One region of the Gottfriedia sp. NPDC058432 genome, then DNA from elsewhere that is predicted to be linked to it. Evidence: predicted binding sites of a transcription regulator. Region 1 holds the regulator's gene; each other region holds the start of a gene.
What was found. Region 1 encodes Rex, which represses fermentation and respiration genes when NADH is low (regulators of the CRP and FNR family bind a similar motif). Its sites were predicted from a motif close to TTGTGAAATATTTCACAA; they were not measured.

Region 1 (7,865 bases):
TCTACTACTTCTAACTCAGTAGTGAAACCTTTTGATTCTTCAAGAGTAATAACTCCATCGTTACCAACGCGCTCCATTGCTTCAGCAATTAATTGTCCAACTTCTGGATCCGCTGAAGAAATTGCAGCAACTTGTGCGATTGACTCTTTACCTTCAATTGGTTTTGAGATTGTTTTTAATTCTTCGATTGCTGCAGCAACTGCTTTTTCGATCCCTTTACGGATACCCATTGGGTTTGCACCAGCAGTTACGTTTTTAAGACCTTCACGAATCATAGCTTGCGCTAAAACTGTCGCAGTTGTTGTACCGTCCCCAGCAACATCATTTGTTTTGCTAGCAACTTCTGCAACTAATTTTGCACCCATATTTTCAAATGCATCTTCTAATTCGATTTCTTTAGCGATTGTAACACCATCATTTGTAATTAATGGAGAACCGAATTTTTTCTCAAGTACTACATTACGTCCTTTTGGTCCTAAAGTTACTTTTACAGCATCAGCTAAAGCGTCTACACCACGTAACATTGCGCGACGTGCTTCTTCACCAAATCTAATGTCCTTTGCCATGAAAATGACCTCCTTATAATATAAAAAGTATATTTTTTAATTTAAGTATTTTTATTTTATTAACCTAAGATTGCAAGAATATCGTTTTCGCGAAGTACTAAGTATTCAGTACCACCGTACTTAACTTCTGTTCCTGAATATTTAGAGAAGATAATGCGGTCACCTACAGATACTTCTAAAGCAACGCGCTCACCATTTTCAAGTACTCGACCAGTACCTACTGCAACAACTTTGCCTTCTTGTGGCTTTTCTTGTGCACTACCTGGTAACACGATACCACTAGCAGTTTTTTCTTCAGACTCAACAAGCTCAATTACAACACGATCACCTAATGGCTTTAACATGTGTAAATACCTCCTCAATAATCAAATCATTATTTTTTAGCACTCATGTATATTGAGTGCTAACACAATTATTAGTTTAAATAATATCAAAAAATTTTGCAAGTCCGAAGCAGGCACTTTTCTTGTCGAAATTTAATAAGTTTTTTTCTTTACAATCAAAAGTAAAATAAAAAGTGAAAATTTCTTTTAAGAAACAAAAGAAACGCGTAAAATAATGTACGTGTTGTTATAAACCTTTGAGTTATGAAAAATATCAACACAAAGGAGCTATCGTATTGAAAACTAGAGATTTGTGGATTTTATTAACGTATGTCGTTCTTCAGTATTCAGCGGTTTTTGGGGTGCCCTATTTATTAAATAGTAACTTATACGTTGGAGTGGATCAGAAAACAGCTTCTCTTGAAGCGGTGGCATTATGGGGTTGTATTAGTTTCGTAACTGGGTTAATTATTATACTTATCTTATTACATAAGCCCATTTATGAAGGAATAAAGAATCTAAAAACTAATTATCGTACAATAATCAATTGGGTTATCTTAGGTTACTTCATAACAATGCTAACTCAAATTGTTTGTAATTTAATTTTAATTTATGTATTTGATTTACATAAAGGCTCAGAAAATACTCAGAATATCATAAACATTGCTAAGCTTAATCCAGCTTTTATTATCATCCCAAGTCTAGTTGCACCAATTTTAGAAGAGATTATTTTTCGTCGAATCATTTTTAAAAGACTTTATAATCGTTTACCATTTATTATTTCTGCAGGGATTAGTTCAGCGATTTTTTCGCTTATGCACGGAGACATACCCTTCTTCTTATCTTACTTTCTAATCGGTTTTGTATTTTGTTACCTGTATAAACGAACAAACTCAATTATGGTTCCAATCTTAACACATATGTTAATGAACTCTTTTGTCGTTTTTCAGCAGATCAATTTACATTAAAAACCCCCAAATTTTTGGGGGTTTTTATTTTAATATGAATTTATTGTTGTAAAAAATATGCCAATGTTTGCAGTTCAACTGCTAGGTCTATATGATGAATGCGAATATGTTCTGGTACACTAATTCGGGCAGGTGTGAAATTTAAAATTCCTCTAATATTTTTTCCATTTAATCGATCAGCTATTGATTGAGCCACAGGTGCAGGAACAGTTAATATAACGATTTGAATATCTTCATTCATAACGTCCTCTAGATTATCTAGATTATAAACGGGTACTCCACCTATTTCAGTACCAATTTTATTTGGATCAATATCAAATGCCATCTCAATTTTAGTATTATTATTTTTTATAAAATTATAGTGTAAGAATGCAGTTCCTAAATTACCAACACCAATTAATGCAACTTTCATAACTTCATGTTGGTTAAGCGCTTTCGAGAAAAAAGTTAATAAATAATTTACGTTATAGCCATAACCTTTTTTACCGAGTGCTCCAAAATAAGAAAAATCTCTTCTGATTGTAGCGGAATCTACCTTTACTGCTTCACTTAACTCTGCTGAAGAAACTCTTTGTTTACCTGATAAAGACAAATTCTTTATAAAACGGTAATATAAAGGTAGACGTTTAGCAGTAGCTTGTGGAATTTTAATTTGTTCCGAATCCATTTTTTAATCCCCCACTTACTGTAATTCTTTTTACTATGGTGTGTAATTTGACTTTATTTTAGTAATAAAGTACTTGTTCTAATGTAAAATATACACTATATTTAAGAATTTTGACAGTCTACAGTTACATAGATAAAAAATTTTGCAATGAGGTGTTATCCATGATTCTTTTACAAGTAAATAATGTCTCAAAGTATTTTGGTAGTGACATTATACTTTCAAATATAAAATTAGAAGTTCAAACGAGTGATCGAGTTGCCATTGTTGGACGTAATGGTGCTGGAAAATCTACATTACTGAAAATCATAGCAGGTGAAATATCCTATGATGGCGGTGAAATAAATAAACCTAAAGATGTTACTGTAGGCTACCTAGCCCAAAACACTGGTTTACAAAGCGATCAAACGATTTGGGAAGAATATTATTCTGTTTTCAATCATTTAGTAGAGATGCAAGACAATATGAGAAAATTAGAAGTTAAAATGACAAGAGAGGATGTTTATTCTAACCAAGCCGTTTATGACAAGGTTATGAATGAATATGATCATCTTCAATATACTTTCAAAGAAAACGGTGGTTACCAGTTTGAAGCAGATATTCGTTCAATTATTAGTGGTTTAGGTTTTAGTAATGAAGATTACGAAACAAAAATTTCTTCGTTAAGCGGCGGACAAAAGACAAGACTGGCATTAGGTAAGCTATTATTGACGAAGCCTGATTTGTTAATTCTGGATGAGCCTACGAACCATTTGGATATTGACACTCTTAGTTGGTTAGAGCGCTACTTACAGTCATATCCTGGTGCAGTATTAATCGTTTCCCACGATCGATATTTCCTTGATCAAGTTGTTAATATTGTTTATGAAATATCTAATCATAAGCATCAACGTTTTGTTGGTAATTATAGTAAGTATCTTGATCTAAAGGCAGCTCAATATGAACAAGAGTTAAAACAGTTCGAAAAACAACAAGAGGAAATCAATAAACTTGAAGATTTTGTGCAGCGTAATATTGCGCGTGCTTCAACTACAAAAAGAGCCCAAAGTCGAAGAAAACAATTAGATCGAATGGTAAGATTAGACAAACCACTTGGAGATGAATCTTCAGCTAATTTTTCATTTTCAATTGAAAAACAAAGCGGTAATGATGTGTTGTCTGTACAAGATTTATTTATTGGCTATGATCGGATCCCAACAATTGATCAGACAATGAAATTCGTACTAAATCGAGGCGATAGTGTCGCATTAGTCGGTCCAAATGGTGTTGGTAAATCGACATTACTTAAAACGATTATTGGAGACTTAGAAAAATTACAGGGAACGATTGATTTTGGTGCAAATGTTTCGGTTGGTTACTATGATCAAGAGCAAGCAAAACTAACTTCTAATAAGAGAGTATTAGACGAACTTTGGGATGATTATCCATTAAAGCCCGAACAAGAAATTCGGACAATATTAGGGAACTTTTTATTTTCTGGAGATGATGTAACTAAAAATGTTACCTCTTTAAGTGGTGGAGAAAAGGCAAGATTAGCATTGGCTAAACTTATGATGAAAAAAGCTAATTTTCTAATTCTTGATGAGCCTACTAACCACTTAGATTTAGATAGTAAAGAAGTATTAGAAAATGCTTTGTTAGATTACCCTGGAACAATTTTATTCGTTTCTCATGATCGTTACTTTATGAACAGATTATCCACAAAAACTTTTGAACTAGCAAAAGCAGGATTATCAATTTATTTGGGTGATTATGACTATTACCAATTTAAGAAAAACGAAGCATTCGAAAAAGAACAAGCAGAAAAAGAGGCTACATTAACACAAGTTAAACAATCCTCTCAGCCAATTTCTGATTATCAACAAGACAAAGAATTAAAGAAAAAACTTCGTCAAACTCAGCGACGTATAGAGGAAATTGAAAGTAATATATCTCAGTATGAGCTTGATATAGAGACGATCGAACTAGAATTATGTAAGCCAGAAGTTTACGGTGATTTTCAATTAGTACAGGAATTAACAAATAAGAAAAATGATTTCGAAGCTAAGTTAATAGACCTAATGGAAGAATGGGAGAACTTACAAGAATAATTGATTAAACGGATATGCTTTTTGCTATCCGTTTTTACTTATCTACATATTTATCCACATATATTCAATTATAATTTAGCTTTTACACAGGTTTATACACATTATCCACAGAAATACAGCAATGTTATTCACATTTTTGTTCACATAGTTTAATAAGTTTTTAACAAATAAAAAGTACTTATCCACATTTTATAAAAAAACTGTGAATAAGTACTTCTTACATATTCTCTAAATCCAAGCCTGGATTCCCGTTTAATGCCAAATTACCTAGTTTTCCTTGTTTTAAACGGATAAATGCAGCAGCGCCAATCATTGCAGCATTATCAGTACAAAGTGATAGTGGTGGTATAACTAATTCTATATTACTCAAAGCATTCATCTCGTTTTGTAATGTAGCTCTCAACCCTTTATTAGCTGCCACTCCGCCGGCTAATAAAACTTGTTTAACGTTATATTCTTTTGCAGCTTGAATTGTTTTTGAAACAATTACTTCAATTACACTCTCTTGGAAGCCTGCTGCGACATCAGCTGGTGATACTTCCTCGCCTCTTTGTTCAGCATTATGCATATAATTAATAACTGCTGACTTTAATCCACTAAAACTAAAATCATAGCTACCCTCTTCTAACCATGCTCTAGGAAAAGGAATAGTTGCATTTCCTTCTTGCGCTAGTCGATCAATGTGAGGACCACCTGGATAAGGTAATTTAAGTGTTCTAGCGACCTTATCATAAGCTTCCCCTGCTGCATCATCCCTTGTTTCACCTATAACCTCAAAGATGCCATCTTCCTTCATGTAGACAAGCTCAGTATGTCCACCAGAAACTACTAAGGCTAATAGCGGATATTGCAGGGGCTTTACTAGTTGATTAGCATAAATATGACCAGCAATGTGGTGAACTCCTATAAGCGGTAATCCATGTGCAAATGCAATTGCTTTTGCCGCATTTACCCCAATTAGTAACGCTCCTACAAGCCCTGGACCTTCTGTAACAGCAACGGCTGCTAGATCTTCATATTTTACCTGTGCTTGCTTCATAGCTTCTTCGATTACCAAAGTTATCTGCTCAACATGCAATCGTGATGCAACTTCAGGTACAACTCCACCAAAACGTTTATGAATATCTATCTGAGTAGCTACTACGTTACTTAAAATTTCATTTCCATTTTTAACAACTGCTGCTGAAGTTTCATCACAGCTTGTCTCTATAGCAAGAATTAAACAATTTTCATTTATCATTTCAAATTCACCCACATAACTAATGCATCCTCAAAATTATCTGTATAATAGCTTTTTCGAATACCACCATCTTGGAATCCTAGCTTTTGATACAGTCCTTTTGCTACATGATTTGATACTCTTACTTCTAATGTTAATGTATCAGCTCCAAGATTTTTAGCAGTTTCCATTACCGCTCGAAGTAACTTTTCACCAAGGCCTACTCCCCTATAATCTGGCAAAATAGCTATATTTGTAATATGTCCTTCGTCTATGACCACCCATAATCCACAATAGCCAATTATTTTCTCATCAACTTCAGCCACTATATAATTGGCAAATTGATTTGAATATAATTCATTATAAAAAGCATCATATGTCCAGGGTGTAGGGAATGATTGTTTTTCAATTTCTACTATTTGATCTAAATCTTCTTCTTTCATTTTACGAAAAGCAACCGATGAGATCATATTATCCTCCTACTTTTCTTGGCTTGCTAGCCAATTAGCTTCTGCTTCTGATAATCTTAAATATTCTGGTGCAAAATTATGAACTGATTCTTCTTTTTCTTCTAAGCTACATGTAAACAGTTCACTTGGTCTCTGGTTATTCAAACTCTCTTTTGCAAAGACAGCTTTATCTTTTAAATGCTCAATAATAAACTCTTTATGTATTGATACATCATTACCAATAAATAAGATTTGTTCATTATAAGATTTAAGCTTTTCAATCCAGATACTTCGGTCAATATTGCAGTCTTCTAATACATCATTAGTAACCTGCCCTCTAAAATCATATAGACCTGTAAATAATAAATTACGTCTTGCGTCAAATAATGGGCAAACTAATCCATTAAAATAGCGCCCGTTAGCAGCCAATACCTTCAAACTTGATACACCGATAATTGGAATATTTAAAGTGAAAGCTAATGATTTAGCCACAGTGACACCAATACGTACACCTGTATAAGAGCCTGGCCCTTTTGCAACTACTATTTTAGATAGTTCCTTTGGTTTTATATTGCATTCTTCCATTAAAGTACTAATTGCTGGCATTAATCGGACAGAATGGTTTTTATTAATAAATGTTATCGTTTCGCCAATAACTGATTGATCTTTTATTAGACTAATCCCCATAACATTTGTCGATGTATCAATTGCTAAAACGGTCATTGTTTATTAACTCCTTACAAATAAATTCATACCTAGATCCACTTGGAATAAAAGTAATCATTCTACCATTTTCTTCATGAGTTATTATGATTTTTAAGAATTCATTTGGTAAGTAATCTGAAATTAAATGAGCCCATTCTACAACACAAACACCTTCACCCATAAAATACTCATCAAAGCCTAAATCTTCACTACTACCTTCTAAACGATAAACATCCATATGATATAGAGGAATTCTACCTTTATATTCTTTAATAATATTAAAAGTTGGGCTATTAACCGTTCTTTTTACATCAAGACCTTTAGCAAATCCTTTTGTAAAGGTTGTCTTTCCAGCACCAAGGTCTCCCTCTAATAATATTACATCTTTTTGTTGCACTAGTTGCCCGAGAAAAAATGCAATTTCTTGAGTTTCTTCCTCAGTATTTGTATGTAAAACAATTTCCAATTACTTCACCACCAAAATTCTAACTCGTCTATTTCTAACTTTGCCATATTATATCATTTCAAAACATTAAGCGGATGTCAAACAGTAATATTCTTTTGAATAGTTAAAATTAATTATTGAAATTTATATTTAGGTTGTATTCGTCTATTTTGTTACTTCTCTCGCTTTTCGCAGGACGTTCCAGTGCCTTCTAGTCGCATATGCTCCTTATGGTTTCTACCTTCCCACGTTTCCCAAATAAGTTTGAGTTGAGCAGTCTTTACTTGTGTCTGCTTCTGTTTCAAACAATTATAAGAGTTAAAAGTAATAATCTTACAAATAAGGTCTAATTATATATTACTCATTAAAAAATAATAAAAAAAACGAAACAATTTTTTGTTTCGTTTTAAGAATCGTATGTATGGCGGTCCCGACC
Region 2 (7,865 bases), on a different contig from region 1:
ATGCTACAAATGAAAAAAATACTTATTCAGGCGTAATAAGAGATGTAGAATTTGTTGGTACTTTAAATAAAATCTTTATTGATTTACATAAACACGAACAAACAATCATTGTCTACCAAATGCCAGACCAAACAAGTTTTAATAGAAATGATAAAGTTGAAATTAGTTGGAAGTCAGAAGATGAGGTGATTATGTATTGAGAAATGAAAAGTACATAATTGCACCTACGATTATCTGGTTAATAGTTTTTTTTCTAGTACCTTTATTATTAATTTTTGGTTTCGCATTTATGAAAAATGGAATGTATGGAGAAATAGAAAAAACATTTACACTAGAAAATATTGTAAAAGTTTTTGACCCACTTTATTTAAAAGTTTTATGGACAACTTTTTGGATTGCTTTAGTAACTACAATAATTACTCTATTGATTGGATATCCTTATGCATATACAGCTACAGTTGTAAATGAAAAATGGCAGAGGATTTTACTATTATTAATCACAATTCCTTTTTGGATAAATTTCTTAGTTAGATCTTATGCTTTAATTGTTATCCTTCGCTCAAAAGGGATTATTAACACATTATTAATCCAACTTGGGATTATAAAAGAACCTTTACAACTGCTTTATAATACGCCATCAGTCATAATGGGAATGGTCTATACATTATTACCATTTATGGTGTTACCGATCTTTGTTGCCATTGAACAATTGGATAACAGAAAATTGGATGCTGCTAACGATTTAGGAGCTACTCCATTTCAAACCTTTCTATATGTAACTCTTCCATTGACGATGAAGGGGATTTTTGCAGGCAGTATTTTAGTTTTTGTTGCTTCATTTGGTATGTTTGTCGTTTCTGATGTAATGGGTGGATCAAAAGTTGCTTTGATCGGAAATGTCATTCAAAATCAATTCTTAGCAGCAAGGAACTGGCCATTTGGTTCTGCACTTTCAATATTCTTAGTACTTACTTCAATCGGTTTAATAGGACTTTACTATTTAGCAACAAAAAATATTGGTGCTGATAAAAGTAGAGGTGAAAAATAAATGAAAAAACCTATACTTATTGGATTTTCAACAATTATCTTGATTTGCTTATATTTACCAATCTTGATTTTAATCCTATTTTCATTTAATAAATCAAAGATTAATGCACAGTGGTCTGGTTTTACGTTTGACTGGTACATAAATTTATTTCATAACCCGCAAGTCATTGATGCCTTTATGAATAGTCTATTTATTGCAATTGTAACTACAATCCTTTCAACAATTCTTGGTACTATTTGTGCACTAGCCTTACATAAGCATAAATATAAATTTTCAAATTTTATTAGTGGGCTAGTTTACTTACCAATTGTCGTTCCAGATATATTAATGGGACTCTCATTACTAATACTATTTACTAATTTCCATATTGAATTAGGTAGTATCACAATTATTATTGCCCATGTCACTTTTTGTATTTCATATGTAATTATTCTTTTAGCGGCTAGACTGTCAGGAATGTCAACTGATTTAGAAGATGCTGCAAGTGACCTAGGTGCTACACCATGGCAGACATTTAGATTTGTAACTTTACCAGCGCTAATGCCTGGAATTATCGCTTCAGCACTTTTATGTTTTACATTAAGTATTGATGATTTTGTCATAAGCTTTTTTGTTTCAGGACCGAGTTCAACTACATTGCCAATTTATATTTATGGAATGGTTAAAAAAGGTGTAACGCCTGAAATAAATGCAATTTCGACGATTTTAATTGTTACAATTATATTCTTAATGGTAATTTCAGAGGTTTATCGTACAAAAGGTATTAACAATCAAGAAGAATCAGAGAAAAAATCCTATATCGTTTAAAGTATAAGTGTTTTCTAGTGACCTTTTTAGGTCTAGTTCCACTAAAAAACGAGGTTTCTGGATTAGAAATCAACCAAGGCATACTGGATTTATGTGCGTGCCAAAATATAAGGAGGTAGTCAGTAGGCATTATGAGTATATTTAGAAAAACTGCTACAATAATGGTTTCTTTAGGCTTAGTAAGTTTGCTTTTATCTGCTTGTTCAGTTGGAAAAAAAGAATTAAATATTTATAGCTGGGCAGATAATTTTGACGAGAAAGTTTTAGAATCATTTGAAAAGAAATATGATGTTAAAATTAATTATCAAGTTTTTGCAAGTAATGAAGAGTTGTATGCAAAACTAAAAGCTGGTGGTTCAAATTATGATGTAATCCAGCCTTCAGATTATATGGTTAAACTAATGATTCATCAAAATATGTTGGCTAAATTAGATAAAAGTAAGATGCCAAATTTAAATAATATTTCACCACAATATACAAATCAAGAGTTTGATCCAAAGGGTGATTACTCAGTTGTTTATACTGGAGGATTAACAGGGATTGCTTATAATCCAAAATATGTAAAAGAAAATATAGATAGCTGGGATGATCTATGGAATCCAAAATACAAAGGTCATGTTACTTTACTTGATGACAATAGAGAAGTATTTGGAATGGGATTAATTAAAAATGGCTATTCAAATAGTTCAACAAATGAGGACGAATTGCTAAAAGCTTATAACAATTTAAAAACATTAACACCTAACTTATTAGCATTCGATACAGATACAGTAAAACAAAAGTTTATTACCGAAGATGCTTGGATTGGTCAAGTATGGTCCGGAGATGCTGCTTATATTCAAAAAGAGCTTAAAGATGTTAAATGGGTTGTACCAAAAGAAGGTTCTTCAAGATGGGCAGATACTTTGGCAATACCAAAAGATGCTAAACAAAAAGATCTAGCTGAAAAGTTTATAAACTATATATATGATCCAAAAGTAAGTGCACAAAATTATGAGGCGATTGGTTATGCTGATCCAAATAGTAAATCAGGGCCATATCATTCGGCGGAGTATAAACAAAATCCGTATATTAATGTAACAAAAGAACAAACTGATGCAACCAATTGGATTAAGGACGTTGGGGACCAAACAGAATTATATGATAAGTATTGGACAGAATTAAAAACTGGCAAATAATATTTCAATTTAAAAAGGTTATCTCTTAAGAGATAACCTTTTTAGTTTGAGATTAATTTGTTTAATAAAAATCGAAATTGGTCTCTTTCACTATGTGATAGGTTTTCGAATAAAGTTAGCCACAATTCTTGACGGAAATTGAAGTTTTCTTCAATCAAACGCTTTCCTTCATCTGTTAATTCGAGCCAAGTAACTCTTCGATCCCGGCTATCCCTTTTTCGAGAAATTAAATGATTATTAACCAATTTATTGACAGCGGTTGTAATAGAACCTGAAGATAATCCAATTTGTCTTCCAAGTTCAGAAGCAGTAATTTTTTGATTTTTATATATTAAATATAAGAGCAAATATTTTGGTGGAGTTAAGGAGTTTTTTACTTCTTCATCAGTTTTTTGCCAGTTTTTTCGAACTCGAATCATTAAACTTGTTAAATCATCTAGAAGAAGTTTGTCGTTTTCGGTTAACAAGGCAGAATCCACCGTTGCCAAAACTTATAAAAATCAATAAATATCTATTATTTTTATAGATTTTGTTTATTTCCCTGTTCTACGTGTCCGGTTTTGCCTAATTAGGCTACTTTCGTTTGATCTAACACTCCAAGGGCGTAAATTCGGATACAACGAATCCTACATATCAGTAATGACGTCTAGGTGTCAGATTACTAATTATATCGTGACAAGTTGATTGCTGCGTTTACATCTTGATCTATTTCTTGACCGCATTCACATTTGTAAAATTGGTCTGACATTTTAAATCATTTTTCAAATTCTACAACTTGAACACGTTTTGAAGAACCATTTATCATCTTCAATAAATTCAATGCCATATCAATTACATTTATTTTGAATTTGGCGTTTGAATTTAAAGAAATACTGCTACGCGAATGCTGTTGACAGTTACTTATTTTCACCATTCTCTTGATATTTATATTATCCATTTGCGATAAGGTTTGGTTTTCACGATCTCGCGCGAGGAATGATGAAGATGGTTTATTCTGATATTTGGAAACCTTCTATAGAATAGATGTATCTTTTTTTGATTTTTATAATGTTGCTTGTTTTGAAGTAACGGTTCCCTCCTTATTCATTTCATATTTACGAGAAACTTGACGCTGCAACCTACGTAGGCGTTTCTCTGCACTTCTGATTTCCATAACTGTGTGTCTTTTTTCTTTAGTTGGCTTTAAACTTACTCTCTTTGCAAGTTTCAAATTACTCACCTCATGTATATTTAAACACAAGGGATGATTCGCAATTAGAACAGATTGTGATATTTTTATAAATTTTAGTAAATTTACATTAACTGTTGTTAGCCTTCTATTTTAAGATTAAAGGATGTTAATCATTAGGAGTATTGCACGTATAGGTTACCAATTATCTAAATCATTTTCAAGAATGAAAGGAATTTAAGTAAGATTTTTAAATTTGTCAAGTTTTGGCTGTATAGTATCTATAGTGTTTTGTAAATAGTATGATAAAAGAGACATTGGTAGGGGTGAAGTTCAATGTTTAAGTATTTTAAGTTTAAAATAAATGATACTGTTCAATTTGTGAAGAACGATGGTCATTTCTATCGAGTGATCGGGTACAGGATCGAAAAAAGTATTTATTTAAATGATGAGTACAATAGCATTATTTACGAACTCTTACGAGAATTTGATGGTCTTCAAGTTGACGCTGAAGAAGAAGAATTAGTAAGCGTATCGAACTTTGATGAATTCTACGGTTCAATGTTTGAAAAACTAGGTACATTTACAATTAAGTTTGCTAAAAAGCAAGAAGAAGTAAAGAAAACAAGCATGGGTGAAGCTTCATCCGTGGACGAGCTATTAGATAAATACAATGATTATCGAAGACTGGCAATACTTTTTAAAGATTGCCTATACGATTTAGCTGCTGAAAATGTTCTAAATGAGCTCACAGATTTTTCTGAATCCAAAAAAGATTACATGCATTAATTTTTAAACTCAAAAAAAGATTACATGCATTAAGCATGTAATCTTTTTTCATTAGTTTTAATTGTAACAGATTTTTTTTGAAATTTACTTTCATAGACAAATTCAGTTACTTTCGCGCAGATTGCAACTGAAAGAATTGTATATCCTACTTGATTCCATGATAGATAAGTTAGTGAACAAAGAAGAATCACAGCGTCAAAAATAAAGTATACTTTACCGATCGATATTTTAGATTTTTTGCTCATTATAATTGTTATTAAATCATCTCCACCAGTTGCACCGCCACTTCTTAGAATTAAACCTAAACCAAGTCCAGCGAAAATTCCACCTAAAATAGCTGGTATCCAAAGATGATTTCCAAAGTTAAATGTAATATTGGATGTTTTTTCAATTATAGAATAAAAAGCAGAAAATGAGATGGCTCCGATCGTAGTATTGATTAATAACTTTCTACCTAAATACAATCCAGCGATCAGAATAATTGGAATATCGAGTAGCAAAGTTGTAATTGAAGGTGATATATTTAGTGCGTTTTTTACTAATAAAGCAATACCAATAAATCCACCTTCAGCTAAATTATTTTGATAATGAAAATGATAAAGTGTAGTGGCCAAAATAAATGAACCAATTAAAATCATTAAGGTCTCACCCAAACGATTGTTACTCATTGTTATTTCCTCTTTTCGTAGTTAGTAGTTAAAAAGTTCAGCTTTAAACTAACTACGTACATATAGAGCTCGTAGTTAGTTTTTTATCTTTCTAACTACACAGCTATATATCATTGAAGAAATAACATAATCGCCTGTCAACCATAGTTTCGCCTACCTTCAGTTTTATTTTAGAGTTCTTTTGGTTCTCTAAATAAAAACCGCTAAGTGTAGGATAAATCTTTACGTTGCCAAATGCTCCTTCGAGCAATCATGGTTACACGTCCTTTTTTCCAGTTTTGTTAGAAAAATCTAACAGGTGAAAAATAAGTCCTATAAGAACTTATTCTTAATTTTATCATATGCGAAAATATTTGAAAAAAGAAAAGAATTAACAAAAATCTACAAAATGTTTGAAGTAGGGAAGGAATAAGTAGTTTTGAAACATGTTTCGCTATAATAATGTGAAATATTTCACAAATTAGACATAGCATTTTCAATGAAAACGATATATAGTATATTTGTAAACGAAATTGTGAAGTATTTCACAAATAAAAATGATAAAAAAGACTTAATGAACCTTAAACTAGGATGATTAAAGTCCAACATCAGAGGAGGAGAGCCAAATGGCTGTTCAAGAGAAAACTGTAAATGAAATATCTATCGCTTCTGAAATGGTAAATGAGTTAGTTTTAAAAGGACAAAAAGCATTAAAGGAATTTGAAAGCTTTAATCAAGATCAAATCAATGAAATTGTACATTCGATGGTTCTAGCAGGTTTGGATCAACATATGCCACTTGCAAAAATGGCAGTTGAGGAAACTGGGCGTGGAGTCTATGAAGATAAAATTATTAAAAATATATTTGCTACAGAATATATATGGAATTCAATAAAAGATAATAAAACGGTTGGAATCATAAGTGAAGATCAACAAACAGGAATAACTGAAATAGCTGAACCTGTTGGGGTAATTGCAGGTGTAACGCCAACAACTAATCCGACATCAACGACATTATTCAAAGCAATCATAGCGATAAAAACGAGAAACCCAATTATATTTGCTTTCCACCCTTCGGCACAAAAATGTAGTAGGGAAGCGGCGAGAATCGTTCGTGATGCGGCGGTTAATGCTGGAGCACCTGAAAATTGCGTACAATGGATTGAAGTCCCATCTATTGAAGCAACTAAGTGTTTAATGAATCATGAAGGAGTAGCACTTGTTTTAGCAACAGGTGGTGCTGGAATGGTTAAATCGGCTTATAGTACAGGAAAACCTGCTTTAGGTGTTGGACCTGGTAATGTACCATGCTATATCGAGAAATCTGCTGAAATAAAATGTGCAGTAAATGATCTTATTCTTTCAAAAACATTTGATAATGGAATGATTTGTGCATCTGAACAAGCAGTTATTGTAGATAAAGAAGTTTATGACGATGTGAAATCTGAGTTAATAGCAAATAATTGTTATTTTGCTACAAAAGCAGATAAAAAGAAATTAGAAAAGCTTGTCATAAATGAAGCTACATGTGCTGTAAATGGTGACATTGTTGGTAAATCTGCATATGAAATAGCAACATTAGCTGGCGTAAATGTACCCGTAGATACAAAAATTCTGATCGTTGAATGTGATAGCGTGGGTGCGAATGAACCTTTAACAAGAGAAAAACTAAGTCCGGTTTTAGCTGCAATTAAAGTAAATGGTAAAGAAGAAGGATTTAAACGTTGTGAGGAAATGCTAGAGCTTGGAGGATTAGGACATTCGGCAGTTATTCATAGTAATAATGAAGAAATTCAAAAAGAGTTTGGACTAAGAATGAAAGCGTGTCGTGTAATTGCAAATGCTCCTTCAGCTCATGGTGGAATTGGGGATTTATATAACGCATTTATTCCTTCCTTAACATTAGGCTGTGGATCACACGGTAAAAACTCTGTATCGACTAACGTAACAACAGTTCATTTATTAAATATTAAAAAATTGGGAAGAAGAAATATGAATATGCAATGGGTCAAACTGCCACCAAAAATTTATTTTGAAAAATATTCAACTCAATATTTAGAAAAAATGCCAAAAATTAAAAAAGCATTTATTGTAACAGACGAAGCAATGGTTAAACTAGGTTATGTTGACGTGATTAAATATTATTTAGAAAAAAGACAAGAAAATGTTCAGATTGAAATTTTCTCAGATGTAGAACCAGATCCTTCAGATGTTACTGTTATGAAGGGT
Region 3 (7,865 bases), on a different contig from region 1:
TGTACATAAAGTTGTAGATCTAAGAGCAAGAATGTACGGAAATACAACAATCGCAGATGTAGTCATAGAAGTAGACGGTGGAATAGATGTGAGTAAAAGTCACGGCATCACAGACCAAATCGAAATGATATTAAGCGAACAACATGGAATTCAATATACACACATTCATGTTGAGCCATTAAGGTCAGGTAGAGCAGGAAAGGATTAAGGTATATAAAACAGGAAAAGGGGATCGGAAAAGAATTTAAACTTTTTCGATCCCCGTTTTATTTAATTCATATCTTGATTAATAAATACAATGAATGAGATTAGTAAAGCTAATACTCCCCATATGGATAAATTCATTAAAGAGAAGTGCATGTTCAGTCCCTCAATGGAAGGGAGTTGACCGGCCAAGTAGTCAGTTAGGCCAAGGTTTACACTAAAGAAGTATTTTGCTCCTGACCATGATGTAGCTAGTCCACTTAGGACGCTTCCTGTTATTAAAGCGGCTAGCATAATGCCCATTGCAGCGGGTGTAGTTCGAACTAATACCGATACCATAAATGAAAGTGTTCCAATTATAATACAGACAAACCAAGCAAGTCCAAATGCCATTATGATGTATTGCCATTGGGGAATCAGTTGAACGGAATCAGTTATTAGCTGGTTATTTTTGATGACAAATCCTGTTAACACAGGTACTGTCCAGCCTTTAAAGCTGAAAACAAATCCTGAAACGACATATGCTAATACACCATATAGAACGAGAAGAAAAGAGATTAATAAACAAATTGATATGTATTTACTAAGTAAAACCTTCCATCTTTTGATGGGGCGGGTTAGTAGTATTTTTATCGTACCGTCGCTTCGCTCACCAGAAATAATATCAATTGTAATGACCATGACCAATAAAGGTAGAAGTAGCCACCCAATACTTTGTTCAATTAATTTTCGTATAAATGTAGGAGCACCAGGCGTAGTAGGATTTATATCGTTATCCAAATAATATTGCTCTTGATCAATTTGAACCTTTAACCAACTTTTCCATTCTTCAGGTATTCCTGATGAGTTTAATCTATTTTGTTGGTCGACTATTTTTTGTTGAAGTGCTACTTTCCAATTATCAGTACCAAGTCTTTTAACTGTTTCTTCAGTTTGCTGTAGTTGAGCATAAACAAAAATAGGGATTAGCACTGCTAAAATGAAAAAGATAACAAGTATTCTTCGTTTCCTTACCATTTTTTCAATTTCGTTAAAGACGAGTCTAATTAGTTCAGCCACGAACTTCGCCTCCAGTCATTTCCATGAATAAATCTTCCAATGTTTCAGACATTGTTTTAACGCCATTCACTTGTATATTTTCTGCTACGAAATGTTGAATGACCTCATTAATTTTGAGAGGCGACATTCGGCAAAGTATAAGTTCATCCTTTACTACGATATCTTGAATCGTAGAATCCTTTTTTAATAAATCTAGCGCTTTTTGTAATGGAGAAACTCGCCATTCAACTCTTTCAGCCGCTTCCTTTACTAATTCTTTAACTGTTGAAACTCTAACCATTTTGCCTTTATTTATAATTCCTACTCGATCACAAATCATTTCGATTTCACTTAATAAATGACTTGAAATAAATACACTTATATTTTGCTCTTTTACAAGCATATGAATAAATTCACGTAATTCACGAATACCGGCAGGATCTAATCCATTAGTTGGTTCATCCAAAATAAGAAGTTTTGGGCCTCCAAGTAATGCTTGAGCAATCCCCAATCTTTGTTTCATTCCGAGTGAATATGTTTTTACCTTTTCATGAATCCGCTCAGTTAACTTTACTAAATTTACAACTTCGCTTATTTTTTTATCATCTTTAATTCCTAACATTCTCGCAAATTGATTTAGATTTTCCCATCCGGTTAAATATCCGTATAATTCTGGATTCTCTACAATACATCCAATTTGTCGCATCGCTTCTTTGAAATGCGTTTTAACTGGATAACCAGCGATTTCAATCGTTCCTTTTGTTGGTTTGATTAATCCGACTAGCATTCGAATCGTTGTTGTTTTTCCAGCTCCATTTGGACCTAGAAAGCCAAACACTTCACCTTCATACACTTCAAATGAAATTTTATCGACTAGTACTTTTCCTTTAATGCTTTTTGTAACACCATCTAATTTAAGAACTTTATTCATTCGACTCACCTCGAAGCTGACTTCCTATTTTACTAGTTAAGCGATTTGCCATTTCAATATAACCGTCTTTGTTTGGATGAAAATGGTCAGTGTACAAATATTTCTTTTCTTCATTAAAAAATAAATCGAATGTAGGAATGACGTATGCATTATTAGTTTGAAGTACCGCTAATTCGAGTAGATTATCCCATCTCGATACAAAGCTTGACGATGCATCTAAACCTTGAACATTATGAAATGGATTATAATAACCAAATGCATAAATAGATGCTGTAGGATTTTTTTGACGTATTAATTTAAAAATTGATTGTAGATTATTTTTGAACGTTTTTTCATCTGGACGATATGTCTTTAAAAATTGTTCGTTTAATTGATTAGCGCCAGGAAATAAATCATTACTTCCAATGGAAAGAACGATTATGTCCGCAGAGCCAATCGTTTCTTGGATATTTTTTTTCTTTATATCGTTAAGTAAATCTGATGTTTTTGCGCCACTAACAGCTAAATTCGTGATTGTTGTTGGTTGTTTATACTCTTTTTGAAGAATGGTTTTTATTCTTCCTACATAACCTGTTCCCTCATCATCACCGACACCACGCGTAAGTGAGTCTCCTAATGCAACAATCTTCAGTTTATTGTTTTTGTGAACACTGTCATTTTGATTATTTTTCTGTGTATTATTATTCACAATTAGTTTGCTTTTTTGAGGATTTAAAACAGTATAAGCACCTTTCACGAAGCCATATGATAATATAAGGAAACATAGTAATGAAATGAACATGATCAACCGAACAAAATTATTGTATTTCAAATTTTACACCACCAAAAAAGGAAAAATTTTCATTATAAAATCATTATTACCATAATAAAATTAGATTTGCACGAAAAAACCTGTCCTCCAAAAAAAGAGGACAGGTAAATTAGGTTTACGAAACGCGTTTTAATTCTTTTACTTCTAATTTTCGTTCATTATTTAAGAAGTAATATGCCATTCCGACACCAACTGAACCACCAATAATGTTTCCAATTGTAACTGGAATTAAATTATGCAATACATCACCAAACGTAAAGGCTACATCATGCGGCATAATATAGGATAATGTAAAGACTGCGATATTTGCGATACTGTGTTCATAACCAGAGAAGAAGAACGCAAATACTAATAAAAAAATCAGTAACATTTTTGCTAAATCATCTTTAAATCTAGTTGGTAAAAAACAAGCAAGACAGACAAGCCAGTTACATAAAACACCTTTAAAAAATAAGTGGAAAAATGAAGCGTGAATTTTATGGTCGACTACACCAGTTAGAAAATGATTGGCAGGAAAATCTTTTGCTAAACCTGTTAAAAAGTAAATAATTGCAAAAATAAATGCTCCAAGAATATTGCCTGAATAACATGCGATCCAGTTTTTTACTAAATCTAGTTTTGAAGTTTTTTTAGCTAAAGTTGAAAACGTAAAGTACATCGTATTACTAGTAAATAACTCTCCACCACCATAGATAATCATAACTAATGCTGTAGCGAAAACGAATGGATAAGCTATAGATGTAAATGGTGAACTTTGTAATCTAAATAATTCTGCTAATTTTAAACAAACAATGAGAATAAAGCTTATATAAATAGAAGCTAAAGCAGCGCGTGTTAAATATTTAACTAAGCTTTGGTCTAGTATTTTCTTTTTTTTAAGAGCTAAGTCAATACAATATTGGATACTATCTCGTTCCAAATGGTTTCACTCCCTATGCGTTCTTTGATTAACACATTCATAGTATACAAACAAAATACGATTACGAGTTTGTGAAATTATGAACAAATTATGAAATTGAATAAGTTAGATACTATTTATTAATTTTACTTTACATTTTTTAATAATCATCTTACTACTGGTTGAAGATATAATATAATTTCATAGTAAACAGGTTTAGGTAAAAAAAGGAAAGATTCAAATTGGATTTTGAAAACTTAATAATAAAATGGAGAGGTGATTTCAATTGGAAAATGAGTTTGAAGCAAAATTTGATGCGTTACTAAAAAAATATACGGAATTGTTATTAGGAGATTGGTCAGAGGAAAAACAAGCAAAAGTGGAAAAGTGGGTTATGTATACATACATATCAAAATCAATGCCGACATTAGTAAAACATTGGAATGATACATATCCTCAAGCTAAAGAAGAAGTTGTTAATTTAATAAAAGAGATTAAAACGTTAAATGACCAGCATAGAGAAGCTATGGCTAACAAAAATAAGCAATAATCTTTATCCATAATTTTCAAAGATGACGACATATATAAATTATGATAATATAATATTAAGTAAGGGCATACATTTTTCAATAAACAAAATTCGACAAATTATTAAATAATTGTTTTAACAAATTTCAATAGATGATACATTAGTACTATATAGAGAGAAAAGTAAAGTTTAATTTTGGGGGTAGAGTAATGGAACAAGTTATGAAGAATGCTTTTTTATTTATGTCTAAAAATAAGTTTTTAACTAAAATGGCTAAAAAATATGGCCTAAGATTTGGTGCAGGACGTTTTGTTGCAGGCGAAACAATCGATTTAGCTACAAAAGTTATTCAGGACTTAAATAAAAAGAATTTAAAAGTAACAATTGATTATCTTGGGGAATTCGTTGACACGGTTGAAGAAGCAAATGAAATGGCTGATCACTGTATCGAAGCAATTGAAGCGATTGGAAAAGAAAATTTAAATTCACAATGTTCTCTAAAAATGACTTCTATGGGTCTTGATATTTCTGACGAGCTAGTTTTATCAAATATGCGTCGTATTTTAGAGGCAGCTAAAAAGAATGGTGTATTCGTTACAATTGATATGGAAGATTTCACTCGTTGTGAAAAAACAATCCGTATCTTTAAGCAATTAAGATCTGAGTACGATAATATCGGAACAGTTATCCAAGCTTATTTATACAGAACTGAAAACGATATTACAGATTTAAACAGCTTAAAACCAAATTTACGTTTAGTAAAAGGTGCTTATAAAGAGCCTGCTGAAGTAGCATTCCCAGAGAAAAAAGATGTGGATGAAAACTTCAAAAAAATCATTAAAATGCACTTATTAAACGGTAACTTTACTGCAATCGCATCACATGATGAAGCAATGATTGAGTACACAAAACAATTAGTAAAAGAACATAATATTCCAAACGATCAATTTGAGTTCCAAATGTTATACGGAATTCGTACAGAGCGTCAATTAGAGCTTGTTAAAGAAGGCTATAATATGCGAGTTTATGTTCCTTATGGTACTGACTGGTACGGATACTTTATGCGTCGTCTTGCAGAACGTCCTGCTAACGTGGCGTTCGTATTAAAAGGTATGTTCAGTAAATAATTCTAAAATTAAAGGCTAACTAAAAAGGATTGAGTGAGGATCCTTTTTAGTCAGCCTTTTTCTCTTTATACAGGATTTTTTTGTGATAAGTAAGTTATTAGTAAAACAACATTATTCATATAATTGTTTAAATCAGCAAGATCCTAGCTTTATTATTAAGTTTGAGCGAAAAAAGCTTACTGACCCATATTTTTTTTACCGTACTGCTGATTGTTACTTTGTCTACCTTTTTCTTCTCTTTGATCTCCATGACTTGCATTACCCTGAACACTTGCTGCACTAACTCCACCCTTTGATGGATTTCTTTCACGTTTCATATCTTATCACCTCCATTTCTTAGACTAACCTATTTAAATAAACTTATTAGTAAAAAATGGAGTGTGATAAAAAAAGCAGAGGGAGGAATTTAGATCATAAATAAAATTTATTAATTTGAACTTTTTGTTTATTGCGAAAAATAAGAATTTATCATATAGTGGAAGAAGAGGGCTCATTGATAATGGATTGTTTTATCCAGAAAGTGAATGAGTATTCATTCAAGATATGAGGAGGAGAAATGCATATGATCCAAAAAATTAAAAAAGCCGCTGTACTCGGCTCTGGTGTGATGGGATCTGGTATCGCTGCACACTTGGCAAACATAGGTATTCCAACATTATTACTTGATATTGTCCCAAGAGAACTATCTGAGGAAGATGCTGCAAAAGGTCTTTCTACTGACTCCAAAGAATTTCGTAATCGATTTAGTCAAACGGCTATTCAGAAATTATTGAAACAAAAGCCAGCTCCTCTTGCATCTAAGAAAAACTTAACGTTAATTCAAGCAGGTAACTTTGAAGATGACATGAGTCGTTTAAGCGAAGTTGACTGGATTATTGAAGTAGTTGTTGAAAATTTAGCAATCAAAAAACAAGTATTAGCTAGTGTTGATGCATACCGCAAACCAGGCTCAATCGTGAGCTCAAATACATCAGGTATTTCAATTGAAGCAATGTCTGAAGACTGTTCAGATGACTTCAAGAAACATTTCTTAGGCACTCACTTTTTTAACCCACCACGTTATTTAAAATTATTAGAAGTTATTCCTACTAAACATACATCTGAAGAAGTACTTACATTTATGAAAAGTTTTGGAGAAGACGTTTTAGGTAAAGGCGTTGTATTAGCAAAAGATACTCCAAACTTTATTGGAAACCGTATCGGAACATATGGATTACTTGTAACTGTACAAGAAATGCTAAAAGGCGGATACAGTGTTGGAGAAGTTGATTCAATTACTGGGCCAATGATTGGGCGCCCTTCTAGTGCTACATTCCGTACATTGGACGTAGTTGGATTAGATACATTTATCCATGTTGCAAACAATGTTTATGAGCTTGTAGAAGGTGAAGAGAAAGAAGTATTTAAAGTTCCAGAATTTATGAAGGAAATGGCTAATCGTAATTGGCTTGGAAGTAAGTCTGGGCAAGGATTCTTCTTAAAGCAAGGTAAAGAAATCTTAGAATTAGATCCAAGCACATTTGAATATGGAGAAAGAAAAAGCTTGAAAACGGCTTCAACTGAAAGCATCAAACAAGTTAAAGGCTTAGCGAATAAGTTGAAAGCGCTTGTATACGCTGATGATCGTGCAGGTAACTTCTTATGGAGCATTATTAGTCCGGTATTAGTTTATTCAGCTGAATTGTCTGGTGAAATTTCTGATAACATCGTCGGAATTGACCAAGCAATGAAGTGGGGATTTGGCTGGGATTTAGGACCATTTGAAATTTGGGATGCAATTGGTGTATCTAAATCGGTCGTACGAATGGAAAGCGAAGGCTTAACTGTACCGAATTGGGTTAAAAATATGATCGATCGTGGTAATGAAACATTTTATAAGCAAGACAATGGAGTTACAAGCTTCTATCATAATGGTCAATTTGAAGAGTTAGTAAGAAATGATAAAGAAGTTAAATTAAATGTTTTAAAAGAACAAGGTCGAATGATTAAACAAAATTCAGGTGCGAGTTTAATTGACCTTGGAGATGGAGTTGCATGTTTAGAATTCCATACAAAGAGCAATGCAATTGGTATGGATATTACGCAAATGATTAATTTCGCAGTTGATGAAGTTTCAAAAAATTTTAAAGGTTTAGTTATTGGCAACCAAGCTAAAAACTTCTGTGTTGGTGCTAATTTAGCAATGATTTTAATGGAAGCACAAGATGATAACTATTTTGAAATTGAAATGGTAGTTAAAGGATTCCAACAAGCAATGATGAAAATTAAGTACTCAGATAAACCGGTAGTTGTAGCTCCTTATGGTATGACACTAGGTGGCGGTGCTG
Region 4 (7,865 bases), on a different contig from region 1:
ACACCCTACATCCATATACTCTATAAATCGTAATGTAATATTTTTCTCTTTAAAAAAATGAACCATTGGTAATACTTCAGTATCATTTAACCCTTTCTTTACTACCATATTTACTTTGACTTCTAACCCTGCTTCTCTAGCTGCAATAATTCCGTTTAAGACTGTGGAAACGCTCGTATTCATATTATTTATCTTCATGAAAACTTTATCATCCAAGGAATCTAAGCTCACATTTACGCGGCAAATTCCGGCTTCTTTAAGTGCTTTGGCGTTTTTTGCCAAAAATACACCATTTGTTGTTAACGTCACATATTTAATTCCTTCAATTTTTGAAAGACGATTAATCAGTATTGGTAGATCTTTTCTTAAAAGAGGTTCCCCTCCTGTTAAACGAATCTTTTCTACACCTATTTTTGCAAATAATTTAGCTAATCGAACAATTTCCTCAAAGGATAGGATTTCATCTTTACTCATAAAGGGATAGTCAACCCCAAATATCTCTTTAGGCATACAATAACTGCATCTAAAGTTACAACGGTCTGTTACAGATATTCTTAAATCTCGAAGTGGTCGATTGCGGGTATCGAGGATATTGGTCATTTTTTCCTCCCCCTTCTTCTTATGTATGATTTTTAGCTAATATTAGCATACAAAGTTATTTCACCTTATGATGTATGTCACAATCTCGTTGTTTAAGCTATTCAGTATTTATGTTCCAGAATGCCTCTTTGAAAGAGTTACTTTCCATTTGCAAAATGCAAGTTTAACCAGCTACTACGTCAATCTTTCATATTCTATATCCTTAGAGTTCTATGCTATTTAATAGAATGGTATTATAATAATAAATGTAATACATAAAATACTTGTTTTCTTGATAAATACATAAAATCAATGATGTTCAACTATAACGAAGCGGAGATACTTTGATGGAAAAAAATAATAATAGAAAAAGTGACCTTTCAATCGTTTCTAAAGATTTGGCTTCCTTATTACAGTCGATTGGATCAACTCGTTCAGTAAAAAAAGGCACCTTCTTATTTCAAGAAGGAGAAGATGCTACAGAATTGTATCTAATTAAATCAGGAATGATCCAAATAAGTAAGCTGACTTTAAATGGTGATGAATTAAATCTTCGTATTTGTAAAAAAGATGACTTAATCGGAGAATTGACTCTCTTTTCAGAGAATGCAAATTATATGCTTAGCGCATACGCATTAGAAGAATCAGAAGTGCAGGTCATTCCGAAAGATATTTTGGAGAAAAAACTAATTAACCATGCTCCATTGACATTTGAATTTATGAAATGGATTTCTACTCATCTTAGAAAAAATCAATCAAAGATTCGAGACTTAGTATTGAGTGGTAAAAAAGGCGCACTTTACTCTACACTCATCCGTATATCGAACTCTTACGGAGAAATAATAGAAAACGGAATTCTTCTTAATATTCATCTTACCAATCAAGAATTAGCTAAGTTTTGTGCTGCTACTAGAGAAAGTGTTAATCGGATGTTAAGTGATTTAAGGAAAAAAGATGTTATTAGTTATACTCCCGATGGAAAAATTATCATCAAAGATTTACAATTTCTTAAAAATGAAATCGGCTGTGATAATTGCCCAAAAGATATATGTAACATAGATTAGTTCTTTATAAGACTATTTAAGTATAAAGCTGATTAAATTTGTCTTTACATAATATTATTAAATACTTGATATTAAGTAACCTTAACTTTACTTCTAACTAGTTAAGGTTATTTATTTTTTAATTACTTGTATTTCTCTTTAAAATAGATTGGTCCTCCAAATTCCCCCTCCTTTCCCACCATCTAACTGATTTCACATCATCTGATCGCTATTATTTGAGCTATATGTGTGAAAAGAGTCACAGTTTGGTTCAAATCGTTTTTATATAATGATGAAAATATACGGTCTTGTAATTTAGGGAGAGAAAAAAATTGTATAAACCTGATTATTTACTTTATTTGAAAAGCCTCTGTTTGTTTCAAGATATCAATCATAACCTCTTAAAAAAAATAGTTGATGCATCCAATCTATACTTTAGAGAAACAAATGAAAATATACCTATTCATAATGAACAGAATATGATTATCATTTTAACCGGAAAGGTAAATGTTCATATGAAAGAATCGAGTGGCCTTCAATATAAAATTGGCAACTTAAACTCAAGTGATGTTTGTTTGCCTAGTATCTTTCTGTATACTCATGTTAACAATTCCATTATTCTTGAAGTGACTCAGTCTTCGGTATATATTGAAGTCCCATATTTATTTATAAAAAGCTTGTCTGTTAAAGAGCCTATTTTAAAACGTAATATTTTGCGCTCTTTACATAAAAACCTTCAAAGTACTTACGAAGAAATTTTCAATATGATGAGTTAACGAATAATTTAAAATATGTTATCCATTCTTGCCCCATTTGTGTGATATACTTCACAACGCTTCTTTCCATTGATTGGTAAAATTTAGTTAGTAAATTTTATTATTGATCCATTGAAAGGGGCATCATTATATGAAAAGTTCTAAAATCCAATTACCTCTTCAAACATCAAGTCTCATCGTAGGGTTCATGGTTTGGGTACTCATTTCTTCACTCATGCCAAATATTCGCCAAGATATTGAATTAACAAATGGTCAAGTCTCTTTAGTCACTGCCATCCCTGTAATTTTAGGAAGCATCTTACGTATTCCAATCGGGTATTACACAAATCGATTTGGAGCTAGACCCATTTTCACCATCTGTTTTCTTGCACTTTTATTTCCTGTATTTTTCATTAGTCATGCTGATTCACTTTTAGATTTAGTTATTGGAGGATTATTTATTGGTATAGGTGGTGCAGTCTTTTCAGTCGGAGTCACTTCATTACCAAAGTATTACTCTTCAAATAAACATGGTTTTGTGAATGGAATTTATGGATCTGGTAATATCGGTACAGCCATTACTGCATTTTCGGCACCTGTTTTAGCTAAATCATTTGGTTGGGAAACAACAGTCAGATTTTATTTAGTATTACTAATTGCGTTTGCCCTATTTAATTTTCTGTTAGGTGATAAAAATGAGAAGAAAGTAAATGTTCCGATTGTAAAGCAGGTAAAAGAGGTTTATCATAATTCAACTTTATGGTCACTTAATTTATTCTATTTCATAACTTTCGGATCGTTTGTTGCATTTACAATCTATTTACCAAATTTCTTAGTTAATAATTTTAATTTAAGTCCCATTGACGCTGGTTTACTTACCGCTGGCTTCATTGCTCTAGCAACAGTTTTCCGACCAATCGGTGGATTCCTTTCAGATAAATTCAATCCTTTCAATATTTTATTGTTTGTCTTTGGTGGACTAACATTCTCAGGAGTTCTATTATCTTTTTCTCCTACTATTAAACTATACACAGTAGGGGTTTTATTAGTAGCAGTTTGTGCAGGAATCGGAAACGGTACAATCTTTAAATTAGTACCACTTTATTTTTCAAAACAGGCTGGTATTGTAAATGGGTTAGTTGCTGCTATGGGAGGTTTAGGAGGCTTCTTCCCTCCATTAATATTAACAGCTGTATTTAGCTTGACAGGACATTATGCGATTGGATTTATGGCATTATCTGAGTTTGCACTTCTCAGTTTTGTTATTGTAGTATGGATGACTTTCCGTGAAAAATTGAAAACGGAATATAAAATATTAGAAAATACAGCCCAAGCAATGATGGTTACAAATGAGCATGGAGTAATTCAAAAAATAAATCCTTTCTTCACGAAAGTAACAGGCTACAAGAAAGAAGAAGTCATTGGTAAAAAGCCAAATATCCTTCAATCTGGACATCACAACAAAGCATTCTATATACAACTTTGGAAACAACTCAAAGATCAAGGTAATTGGCAAGGTGAAATTTGGAACAAGCGAAAAAATGGTGAAGTTTATTTAGAATGGCTGACGATCACTCAAGTGTGTGACGATCATGGTAAAGTGATTTATTATATTGGACAATTTAGTGATCTATCTACAAGTAAAAGTAAAAGTAAAATAAACTAAAAATGTAGTTTATTCTATAACTTATGAAAAACATAATACTTTACATATGGTGCTCCTATAAAGGGGCACCACTTTCTTTTTATGTATTGAACTATGTATATAATACTTTTTCTACCACTTACATGTAATAAATGTCACAGGAGCTTTCTTCGTTATCTTTTATAATAAGGAATGAATTGATCGTAAGTGATAAAGCCACGGGAGGAGATATACATCATGTTAACTGTTGAATTACACTCTATTAGCCCTGATCTATCTATAGAACATACTCTTCATATGAAAGGATTTAAAATTCAAGAAGGAACGTATTTTTACACAAAAGATAACATTAAATTAGAAGGTATCATAGATTCTAATAAAAGATGTCTAAAAATCAATTTCCCCCCACAATTAAATCTAAAACAATATACAACCGTACACCATATTATTAAGTATCTTATTCTAGTTCTTAATGCTGAATATAATGATTCTCAAAGTTTATTAGGCTACTTATCTACTGGAGAAGGAGCATACATCATTACAAATTGGGACTATTGGGTTGCCTTTCTTCAAAAAGCAAGACTACATAGTTTAGAAGGAAAAAAAGTACGAGTATTCGATGAAACAAATAAAGAAATTGCCTCTGGTATGTTTATAAGCTACAAAACGGATGAACAATCATCAAATATTACAGAATGTATATTGATTACACATTTTGGTGAGAGATCCTTTAAAGGAAGCAGTTTATTAATTGAAGCAACAAACGAATGGTAACTGAAAATACTTAACTTATTTGAAACGTAATTTCAATCGTTGTTCTGTTTTTTGTAAAGTTATATAAATAACGTGCTAATTTGTATTAGATAATAAAATGAGAAAAAGGCATTGCTCTTGAGTGGTGCCTTTTCAACTAACGCTCTGCTTTAATTGTATAAGCCCCAGTTAGTAAATGCATCCCAATATTCCAACCTTTCAATACAAATTCCAAAATTAAAAGTCTGTTCAAAAACAACAAAATCAAAAGTATTATCGTTATACCCACTAAAGTTAACGAACCAATTAATATCACTAAAAATATCTTTTAACCTTAAAATAATCGCGCCTGTTTCACGATAATTCAAATGAAACAAAATAACTTCTTTTTCTAGAAGATGCTTAGGAATTTTCTTATATAACAAATCAATTTCTTTAACTGCTTTAGGGTTATTATGGTCAAACTTAAATTCTTCTTTATTTTCACCTAACTTATCTATTTCTTTGTGTAAATTAATAAGTAAGTCTCTGGAGTATTGAGGTTCTAAGAAAGAATTTAAAGTTAAGTGTATGTCCTTAGTCTTAATTTTTTTAATTATGTTATTTCGATTATTTTTCAATTGAAGTAATTTAATCTTTTCTTTTCGATTGTTGATATCCACTTAAACAGTCTCCTCTATGAACATATTAATAAGCCCATTTTAACAAAAAAACTGAATGCCTTGTTCAATTAAACAGCCATTATGTTGAATAAGAAATCGGTGTAAATGCAAAAAAACACTAATGCAATGATTTTACATTAGTGGCAATTTAATTTTTACCAGAATATTATTTTTACTGCTGCCACAAATCCCCTTCTCTTCCTAATGCAATAGGTTAATCTGAAGAATACTTTTTATACCTAGCGATTATGCAATTTTTATATCTCCAGTTGATTACTTTCAACCAAGCCTAAGATCTCGCGGATGGGGCACACTTAGACCTTATGTTCATTACAGAGTCTAGTTCTCTAAAACTGCAAATCTATTTGTCTAACTTTTTGAGGTTAGTCCACATAGCAGGACTTTCATCGGTAGAGGTTTCTTCATCGTTAATCGATGGCTAGTTAGTTAAACAAATAAGATTCTCTCCTGTCAGTCTTCTACAAGTGGAGATCAACTGACACTAAGAATGGGTTAAAATCAAAAAAACCGGCAACGTCATTCCGATCGCCACCGATTTTTAAGTTTAGGTTATTAATAGTGATTCACTCTAACACATAATCTTTTTAGTCGTTACCTCATTCCTATCTTGTGAAGAACATCATTTAATGCTTTCCCCTTGTATTTCTCTTCCGGTTTCGGAGCCTTGTCCAACATCCATGGGTTTTGCATTAAGTAATTATTCACCACATATTGCATATCTTTCTCATCTACCACACCATCAAAGTTGATGTCAGCTTCACGTTTGTTTGTTTTCAAATAGGATTGAATGGTAAGCGCATCTCGGATATCAATCACATTATCCTTGTTTACATCACCTGCAGGCGCATTGTCATAGTAGAGTGCCTTGGAGTAAGGCTTGACTTCACCATTTTCTTTCAACCCGATCGTAAAGTTTTTCTTAACCGTGAAATGCCCCGGCATATCTACTACTAGTGTAAATGGTTTATCTGTTAGCGGCAGATTGGATGATAACGAGGATGGAAACGCCATACTCCCTTTTCCAAATGTGTTTGGATATTCTTTTCCTGTTTCATCTGTTACTTTGACCTTTGCACCTGCCTTTACATAATCCAAGCTTGATGGTTCATCAAGATAAGGAAGAAGCGTAAATGCTTCGGCATAGACATACGATTTCATAAAGGAATAATTTCGTTCAACAAAGTAAGGAAGACTGATGCCAAATGCGGATTTCGTTGAGTCATCCGTATTAGTATACGAAGCATTAAATTGTGCTAATGCTGGAAATGCAGTGTCGGCATCATTTTTTACTTTGTATGTTAGATCAACCATTGGAATTTTACCAGTTACTCCTGTTTGTGCTACATCGCCAGTTAATGTTACAGTAATATCTCTTTTTATCGAACTTCCGCTATTTGAATTTGCCGTCTTAATATCTACTTTCCCTTCCATTGTTGCATGCGGTTTTATGCTCACTAGATCGATATTCGATAGACTGGAATCTATAAATGAATAGACAGCTTGTTTCATGTTTGTCATATTGTTCATGGAAAGGGTAACCGTCACTGTATCGCCCGCCTTTACTGTCTGTTTGTCAGCCATAGCAGTCGCATACGGCGTACCTTTTTTCACATAGTATAGAGTTTTATTACTTGTATAGTTCCGCACTGTCGCCTTGTTTTCTGCATACATTTGCACTTTGAACGGTTGTACATTTGGATTCAGAGGGATTTGCGTAGCAAACTTGCCACTTTCTTCTACCGGTACCGTTACGGTCTTAGTCCCTCCTCCAAGTCCGCTTCCACTACCCGGCATCGTATAGACAACTTTGTTATCTGCTTGAGAAACATTAATGCCCCCAGCTTTCATCTCTTTCACATCTGGATCATAAACAGAACCTGTTAATGAAACAGTTGGTTGTTCCGGACTATATTCATATACACCGGATTCCGAGCTAAGATTGAGCGTTGGCTGTGTAACGCTATAGTAAACAGGTGCATCTGCGCTGAAGGTTTTTCCATCATCATTTGTCCCAACGAGCCTGATTTTATATAATCCTGGTTCGGTTTGTTCCTTATCATACGCAATCGGGTTATCCTTATCTCCCGTTAACGGATAATAAAATCCTTCGTTCATTGCGCCTCTTAGATAATATTCAATATTCTCATCCGCACCAGTACCGTCCAATGAGCCAAGGAAACCTATTTCTTCGTTCGTTTTTGGATTTACAAGAAATAAATCCATTGTGCGCATATGGGACTTTAATTGAAAGAGTAGACCAACCGACCATCTTAATCCGTTATAGCCTGCCTCAACAGCTGTCGTATAGGCTGGCGGATCTATCGCGATATGATCGATTCCTTCCTTCACTGTATGGATGGCAAATGGAACTTGGTATGATTCTTCTGGATTATCTTTGTTTATGTAC

Region 2: adhE (bifunctional acetaldehyde-CoA/alcohol dehydrogenase) is a predicted target of Rex. The motif match lies at 6,100-6,117, and genes of this name have one in related genera.
Region 3: ACFWM3_RS03765 (formate/nitrite transporter family protein) is a predicted target of Rex. The motif match lies at 3,973-3,990, and genes of this name have one in related genera.
Region 4: ACFWM3_RS12285 (nitrate/nitrite transporter) is a predicted target of Rex. The motif match lies at 2,438-2,455, and genes of this name have one in related genera.

The regions. Positions count from the first base shown of each region.
Region 1 is NZ_JBHXLC010000043.1:16,861-24,725, forward strand. It holds gene groL (chaperonin GroEL) at 1-566, opposite strand, end outside; gene groES (co-chaperone GroES) at 626-910, opposite strand; gene ACFWM3_RS24195 (CPBP family intramembrane glutamic endopeptidase) at 1,186-1,857, shown strand; gene ACFWM3_RS24200 (redox-sensing transcriptional repressor Rex) at 1,898-2,524, opposite strand; gene ACFWM3_RS24205 (ABC-F family ATP-binding cassette domain-containing protein) at 2,686-4,611, shown strand; gene tsaD (tRNA (adenosine(37)-N6)-threonylcarbamoyltransferase complex transferase subunit TsaD) at 4,829-5,851, opposite strand; gene rimI (ribosomal protein S18-alanine N-acetyltransferase) at 5,848-6,300, opposite strand; gene tsaB (tRNA (adenosine(37)-N6)-threonylcarbamoyltransferase complex dimerization subunit type 1 TsaB) at 6,310-7,002, opposite strand; gene tsaE (tRNA (adenosine(37)-N6)-threonylcarbamoyltransferase complex ATPase subunit type 1 TsaE) at 6,983-7,450, opposite strand; tRNA gene ACFWM3_RS24230 (tRNA-Asp) at 7,852-7,865, opposite strand, start outside.
Region 2 is NZ_JBHXLC010000034.1:35,974-43,838, reverse strand. It holds gene ACFWM3_RS22910 (ABC transporter ATP-binding protein) at 1-200, shown strand, start outside; gene ACFWM3_RS22905 (ABC transporter permease) at 197-1,048, shown strand; gene ACFWM3_RS22900 (ABC transporter permease) at 1,049-1,855, shown strand; gene ACFWM3_RS22895 (polyamine ABC transporter substrate-binding protein) at 1,987-3,033, shown strand; gene ACFWM3_RS22890 (MarR family winged helix-turn-helix transcriptional regulator) at 3,075-3,500, opposite strand; gene ACFWM3_RS22885 (hypothetical protein) at 4,076-4,243, opposite strand; partial or broken gene ACFWM3_RS22880 (histidinol dehydrogenase) at 4,538-4,736, shown strand; gene ACFWM3_RS22875 (YitT family protein) at 5,020-5,658, opposite strand; gene adhE (bifunctional acetaldehyde-CoA/alcohol dehydrogenase) at 6,264-7,865, shown strand, end outside.
Region 3 is NZ_JBHXLC010000002.1:314,309-322,173, forward strand. It holds gene ACFWM3_RS03745 (cation diffusion facilitator family transporter) at 1-208, shown strand, start outside; gene ACFWM3_RS03750 (ABC transporter permease) at 271-1,230, opposite strand; gene ACFWM3_RS03755 (ABC transporter ATP-binding protein) at 1,256-2,173, opposite strand; gene ACFWM3_RS03760 (GDSL-type esterase/lipase family protein) at 2,166-2,984, opposite strand; gene ACFWM3_RS03765 (formate/nitrite transporter family protein) at 3,100-3,903, opposite strand; gene ACFWM3_RS03770 (DUF2573 family protein) at 4,169-4,432, shown strand; gene ACFWM3_RS03775 (proline dehydrogenase family protein) at 4,621-5,538, shown strand; gene ACFWM3_RS03780 (YuzL family protein) at 5,715-5,855, opposite strand; gene ACFWM3_RS03785 (3-hydroxyacyl-CoA dehydrogenase/enoyl-CoA hydratase family protein) at 6,104-7,865, shown strand, end outside.
Region 4 is NZ_JBHXLC010000010.1:93,816-101,680, forward strand. It holds gene moaA (GTP 3',8-cyclase MoaA) at 1-600, opposite strand, end outside; gene ACFWM3_RS12275 (Crp/Fnr family transcriptional regulator) at 927-1,643, shown strand; gene ACFWM3_RS12280 (hypothetical protein) at 1,955-2,398, shown strand; gene ACFWM3_RS12285 (nitrate/nitrite transporter) at 2,529-4,043, shown strand; gene ACFWM3_RS12290 (hypothetical protein) at 4,260-4,796, shown strand; gene ACFWM3_RS12295 (YxiF family protein) at 4,946-5,437, opposite strand; gene ACFWM3_RS12300 (S8 family serine peptidase) at 6,050-7,865, opposite strand, start outside.